Regions from separate parts of the Massilia pseudoviolaceinigra genome, predicted to be linked through region 1. Evidence: predicted binding sites of a transcription regulator. Region 1 holds the regulator's gene; each other region holds the start of a gene.
What was found. The regulator HrcA, encoded in region 1, represses chaperone genes, less so after heat shock. The targets are predictions, from matches to a motif close to TTAGCACTCNNNNNNNNNGAGTGCTAA.
Positions count from the first base shown of each region.

Region 1 (2,268 bases):
GCGTGGCCGAGCGCTTCACCATCGACGCCCTGCGCCAGGCGCGCCTGGCCCTGCTGGCCCAGCAGCCCGAGTTCGAGCTCGACCTGGGCGCCCTGCGCCGCGCCGGCCTGCTGTCGGCGTTCGAGGCGGCCGGCGAAGATGCCGCCAAGGTCGAGCAGGCCATGGTCCATTTCTATGCCGCGCGCAACGCCGTCATTCCCTACGACGACGTGGTGCCCGGGCTGCTGCGCCTGAAAGGCCGCTCCCTGCTCGGTTCGGTTACCAACGGCAATGCCGATTTGCAGGCGATCGGCCTGTCGCACCATTTCAAGGTGTCGGTGGCGGCCAGCCAGTTCGGCCGCGCCAAGCCGGACCCGGCCATTTTCCTGGCCGCCTGCGAGGAACTCGGGGTCGACCCGGCCGATTGCGTGTATGTGGGCGACGATGTGCTGCTCGACGTGCAGGGTGCCCAGCGCGCCGGGCTGCGCGCGGTCTGGCTCAACCGCACCGGCAGCGCGCGCCACCTCGAACACGGCGTGGTGCCGGACGCCATCTGCCGCAGTTTCGACGAGCTGCTCGACTGGCTCAAGCGCGAGCACGATTGAGGCGGCCGGGACGCGCAGTCGACATTACTGCACACCATGCCTGCGAACGTGCATAATAAGGGGGATCAGCACTTGTGCTTGTCCTTGTCTTTGTCCTTACTGCACCCCACCTAGAATCATGCAACTCGATACCCGTGCGCAAACGCTGCTCAAAGCCCTGGTCGAACGGTACATCGCCGACGGCCAGCCGGTCGGGTCGCGCGCGCTGTCGAAAATTTCCGGACTCGACCTCTCGCCCGCGACCATCCGCAACATCATGGCCGACCTGGAAGAGCTGGGGTATGTGGCCAGTCCGCACACCTCGGCCGGACGCATTCCGACCCCGCGCGGCTACCGCATTTTTGTCGATACCTTGTTAACTGTGCAACACCTGGACGAGCACGCCGTCGATGGACGGCTGCGCCTGCCGGCCCAGCAGCCGCAAAAGATGATCGCCAACGCGGCGCAAATGCTGTCGTCGCTGTCGCAGTTCGCCGGCGTGGTGCTCAGCCCGCGGCGCGAATCGGTGTTCCAGCAGATCGAATTTTTGCGCCTGTCCGAAAAGCGCATCCTGCTGGTGATCGTCGATCCGCGCGGCGACGTGCAAAACCGCCTGCTGCTGACCGAGGCCGACTACACCCCGGCCCAGCTGGTGCGCTCGGCCAATTACATCAACCAGAATTACGGCGGCCTGTCGTTCGACGACGTGCGCACGCGCCTGACCAGCGAATTGCGCCAGTTGCGCGACGATATGGGCAGCCTGATGCAGGCAGCGGTCGAGGCCGGCAGCGAAGCGATGGCCGACCAGTCGGACGACATGGTCATTTCCGGGGAGCGCAACCTGCTCAGCGTGTCGGACTTGTCGTCGAACATGACGTCGCTGCGCCAGATGTTCGACATGTTCGAGCAAAAGACCGGGCTGATGCAGCTGCTGGACGTGTCGAGCAAGGCCACCGGCGTGCAGATTTTCATCGGTGGCGAATCGAACCTGGTGCCGATGGATGAAATGAGCGTGGTCACGGCGCCGTACGAGGTCAACGGCAAGATCGTCGGCACCCTGGGCGTGATCGGGCCGACCCGCATGGCTTACGAGCGCGTCATTCCGATCGTGGACATCACGGCCAAGCTGCTGTCGAACGCGCTCAGCCACTCCTAGGCGGCGGCGCGCGTTGCCAGCATCAGGCCGGCATCAGGTTTTGTGGGGGCAGGCAGGCTTGACGCAGTTGCCGTAAATCGCCAGCGCGTGTTCGGCAATCTTGAAGCCGCGCTCGACCGCCACCTTGTGCTGGCGCGATTCGATTTCTTCGTCGTAGAACTCTTCCACGCGCCCGCAGTCGAGGCACACCAGGTGGTCGTGGTGCGAACCGGCGTTGAGCTCGAAAATCGCCTTGCCAGTTTCAAAATGGTTGCGGTTGAGCAGGCCGGCCTGCTCGAACTGGGTCAGTACGCGGTATACGGTGGCCAGGCCGACATCCATATTATCGGTCAGCAAAATCTTGTAAACATCTTCCGCGGTCAGGTGGCGCACCTCGCTGTTCTGGAAAATCTCGAGGATTTTAAGACGGGGCAGGGTGGCTTTCAGGCCGCTGGCTTTGAGGTCGCTAGGATTGTTACTCATGTTTGTTACTCGTATATTGGCGTAGTGCTTTATCATATAGCGTTTTAGACGGAGGTGCCTAGGCTTCCGTACAACGATTTGAGGTCC
Region 1 is NZ_JAVCWL010000034.1:19,157-21,424, forward strand. It holds gene RBA40_RS26660 (HAD family hydrolase) at 1-584, shown strand, start outside; gene hrcA (heat-inducible transcriptional repressor HrcA) at 703-1,719, shown strand; gene fur (ferric iron uptake transcriptional regulator) at 1,753-2,181, opposite strand.

Region 2 (2,268 bases), on a different contig from region 1:
CTCATGGCGCGACCGCCGGCCTCTCTGATGACATAGTCGGATTACGTGGATGTCGCGCCATCGTCAAACACCGCCTGCACGCTGGGCGTACTGAGGCTGCGCTCGAACCACTGTTCAAGCTCTGCCTGAGTGGCCCGGGCGATGCGCTGCGCTGCCGGCGCCGGCAAATCGCCGAACCGGCTGCGCAACAGGCTGCCCAGCATCCGCGAAGTGCAATGACTTGCCCTTCCGCCTTGCCGTCTTCCTTGGCCTTCTCCGCCGACGCGAAGCCCTTTTGAATGCCGATCTCCGCGAGCTGCTCGGCCCACGTTGCAAGTTTGCCTCCCATGTCAGCATCCTCCTCCGCGCTATCAACCATAAACAATTCGGAATTGCCGGTTGCGCGTGCCAGCAAACCGTTTACCCACACCTGGACCGAGCGCCGCAGGCTGGCCTGGGGGGCTTCCTTGAACCATGTCGTCAGCGCAGGCAAGACGTTCGTTGAGACATCGGGAAAGAGTGAAAGGTCAAGCCGGAACAGCAGCGCCAGCAAGCTGGCGGGCGCTTGCATGAGGAGCCCGGCCAGCTCCGCGCTGGCGCTCCAGTACGGCGAGCCGTTGTAGAACACCAGCGGCAGCACCGGCCTAGTTCAAGAGGACAGGCCGGCGGTCGCGCCGCGCGGCGTATTGATTAAGGGGTGTCATTGCCTCCCTTTCCGGTCACCGCCTCCGACGCGGCCCCGCCATACAGATAGTTGTCCTTGTCGTCGCCATCCATGATGATGGGATTCATGCTGTCATTCGAACATGGAGGGAAATGATGTTTTAATTTAAAGATTGCATGTTATCAATGCGCGGCCCTGACGTGTTACGAGCGCATTGCGTGTGTAAACGAACAGAAGCGCCTGACATGATGGGCGACACTGGGACCGGACTCAAATACTGCGCTGGCGCAAATGCATGGCGATCCGGCGCACCGCTAATTTGAGCTGTATCAAGGGGCGAATGGTACCCTCCACTAGAGTGAAGCTTGCTAATTTATGGTTTCCTCGAAGTAATAACATTTCGCTATCACTGCCATAAATTCTCGGCATTGGCACTCAACACGAGAGAGTGCTAATATAGGGTCTTGCATGGCGGGGAATCCCCGAAGCCACCGCTGGCATCAGACCGCAACAGCCGCCCCGGAACCGCATCCGGCCCGGGCATTTGATGATGCAGCACAGACACTCTACGAGGAAATACATGATGACGTTGTCCGCACAATCCGCATTGGTTCCGACCGGCAATCGTGCTTTAGGACTCGGTTTCACCGGCAATCTGGGCAATATCGATGCCTATATCTCGGCGGTCAACCGCCTGCCGATGCTGACCCACGAGGAAGAGATTTCCCTGGCCCAGCGCCTGCAAAAGAATAACGATCTCGCCGCCGCGCAGGAGCTGGTGCTGTCGCACCTGCGCCTGGTGGTGTCGATCGCGCGCGGCTACCTCGGCTACGGCCTGCCGCACGCCGACTTGATTCAAGAAGGCAATATCGGCCTGATGAAGGCGGTCAAGCGTTTCGATCCGGACCAGGGCGTGCGCCTCGTGTCGTACGCCATGCACTGGATCAAGGCCGAAATGCATGAGTACATCCTGAAGAACTGGCGCCTGGTCAAGGTCGCCACGACCAAGGCCCAGCGCAAGCTGTTCTTCAACCTGCGCAGCAACAAGCAGGGCCTCGATGCCATGACCCCGACCCAGATCGATGCGCTGGCCAAGCTGCTCGACGTCAAGCGCGAGGAAGTGATCGAGATGGAAACGCGCCTGTCGGGCCGCGACATCGCGCTCGAAGCGCCGACCGACGACGAAGACGACAAGTTCTCACCGATCGCCTACCTGTCGTCGGACCTGTCCGAGCCGACCAGGGTGCTCGAAGCCGAACAGGTCACGCGCCTGCAGTCCGAAGGGCTGGAAACGGCGCTGGGCAAGCTCGACGCCCGTTCGCGCCGCATTGTCGAAGCGCGCTGGCTGGCCAACGACGACGGTTCCGGTGCCACCCTGCACGCGCTGGCGGACGAATTCGGCGTCTCCGCCGAGCGCATTCGCCAGATCGAAAGCGCTGCTCTGAAGAAAATGAAAGGCGCGCTGTCGGCTTATATCTGAGCCCGCGCACGCCTGGCGCCCCCGCGCCGATGCCGCCTGGTGTAGACTAGGCGGCATTTTTTTCGTCGGTACAAATCGTCAAGCTTGTACAAGCCAATACACTTGATTACATATTTATAATGCGAGTTTGACGTATCATGCATAC
Region 2 is NZ_JAVCWL010000022.1:83,811-86,078, forward strand. It holds gene RBA40_RS21290 (hypothetical protein) at 2-619, opposite strand; gene rpoH (RNA polymerase sigma factor RpoH) at 1,224-2,123, shown strand.
Region 2: rpoH (RNA polymerase sigma factor RpoH) is a predicted target of HrcA. The motif match lies at 1,072-1,098, and genes of this name have one in related genera.

Region 3 (2,268 bases), on a different contig from region 1:
CCGCGGTCGAACTGCATGCCTTCGACGATGTCGAGTTCGTCATTCAGCGATTTGCCGTCTTCAACGGTGATAACGCCTTCCTTGCCGACTTTTTCCATCGCTTCAGCGATGCGCTCGCCGATCGAGTAGTCCGAGTTGGCGGAGATCGCGCCAACCTGGGCGATTTCCTTGGTGGTGGTGCATGGCTTGGCGATCTTGGCCAGCTCTTCGACGGTGGCAGCAACTGCCTTGTCGATGCCGCGCTTCAGATCCATCGGGTTCATGCCGGCGGCAACGAACTTCATGCCTTCGCGCACGATGGCTTGTGCCAGCACGGTCGCGGTGGTGGTGCCGTCGCCGGCGTTGTCGCTGGTGCGGGAAGCGACTTCCTTGACCATTTGCGCGCCCATGTTCATGAGCTTGTCTTTGAGTTCGATTTCCTTGGCGACCGATACACCGTCCTTGGTGACGGTCGGCGCGCCGAACGAGCGCTCGAGCACCACGTTGCGGCCTTTCGGGCCCAGGGTGACTTTGACTGCGTTGGCGAGGATATTGACGCCTTCAACCATTTTGGCGCGCGCTGCGTCGCCGAATACTACATCTTTAGCTGCCATGTTTATTTTCTCCGTTGTGCGTAGATTTCTATCGCGTGGAATTCTTAATGAAAGGTGGTGCGCGGACTAGTTGAAGATCACTTGACCAGGACGGCCATGATGTCTTCTTCACGCATCACCAGCAGCTCTTCGCCGTCGACTTTGACGGTTTGGCCGGAGTATTTGCCGAACAGGACGCGGTCGCCGACTTTCACTTCCAGCGCGCGTACTTTGCCGTCATCCTGGACTTTACCGTTGCCGACAGCCAAGATTTCGCCTTGATCCGGTTTTTCAGCAGCTGCGTCAGGAATGATGAGGCCGGACGCAGTTTTGGTTTCCTGGTCGAGACGCTTGACGATAACGCGATCGTGCAATGGGCGAAGGTTCATGCAAAACTCCTTAATATTCAGTGGTTTAGTAGCTATTGGTCAGGACCGCCACAGGCGTTCCCGGTGTTTCAACATGTCTCGCGGTGTTGCCGCGGAGACTAGAAAGAGTTGTTAGCACTCTCTACTAACGAGTGCTAATTATAGGGACGGTCAAGGTGTTTTTCAAGGCGTCCTGTTGACTATTTAACAGACGAGCTTGATCTGGCGCAAACCGCGGGCCCGCCGCAGCACCGTAAACTGGTGAGATCTCAACGCTGCGCGCGAATGCGGTTCCCCGCATCCTGCGTACTTGCCGGCGCCACTTCCGGTTTCCGCCAAGTGAGAAAAGGCGGTAATGAATCGGTCCGGGCGCGGCCGATTCAGCCGGGCCCTATTACATCCCCTTACATCAATCGTCCACCCCTGTTACTGATTCGGTTGACGGACTTTCATTCACACCCCTATAGTTACGGGATGATTTCTGAATTCGACGAACTATCCGAAAAAATTGACCGGCTTGCCGCGTTGACCCTCTCACTTCGCAGCGAGAACGCGCAGCTGCGCCAGACCAATGCCGAACTGCGCCAGTCGAATATGGCGCTGTGCGCCGAAAACGAGGAATGCGTGGGACGCATGCATGAAGTGCAGCGCCGGCTTGAAGCCTTGCTCTCGCAAATGCCCGATCCGAATGCACCGCCTGCATCGCTTGTACAGCATGATGAGGTTGCACAATGACCGAGCTCAATGTCACGATCATGGGAAGCGCGTACCGCCTCATGTGCAAGGAAGGCGAGGAACGCACCTTGCTGGAAGCGGTGAGCTATCTCGACGGCAAAATGTGCGGCTTGCGCGATTCGGGCAAGGTCAAGGGAAATGATCGCATCGCCGTCATGGCCGCGCTCAGTGTGGCCGCTGAATTCCTGTCGGTGAAAACGCCGCAAGGACCGCTTTCCGAAATGTCGATTTTGGAAGTCAAGCAGAAACTCGGCGACATGCACACGGTCCTCGATAACGCCCTGACGCCGCAAGAAAATCTGTTCTGAGGCTAATTTCGTTTGACATGACCGCCCATCGGAGTAAACTCCGTCTCACCCTGCGGTGTTCGCGATTGCCATATATTCCTTGAACCATTTATGTGCACAGGTTGCGGAATTTTGTTCGATGGGAGTGAGCGTCGCTTGTCCGACGAACCCGAAATTGAACTAACTGTGACCGCCTTGAACCATTAGGTTCAGGATGCCGGTAAAGACGGCACATGCGGGGCTCTGATTTTCATAAGCGGTTGCAAGCATTCGGTGCGCAACCGTTTTTTTATGGGCGCGCGCTTT
Region 3 is NZ_JAVCWL010000023.1:31,156-33,423, reverse strand. It holds gene groL (chaperonin GroEL) at 1-593, opposite strand, end outside; gene groES (co-chaperone GroES) at 671-961, opposite strand; gene RBA40_RS21730 (cell division protein ZapB) at 1,415-1,675, shown strand; gene RBA40_RS21725 (cell division protein ZapA) at 1,672-1,983, shown strand; RNA gene ssrS (6S RNA) at 2,028-2,208, shown strand.
Region 3: groES (co-chaperone GroES) is a predicted target of HrcA. The motif match lies at 1,073-1,099, and genes of this name have one in related genera.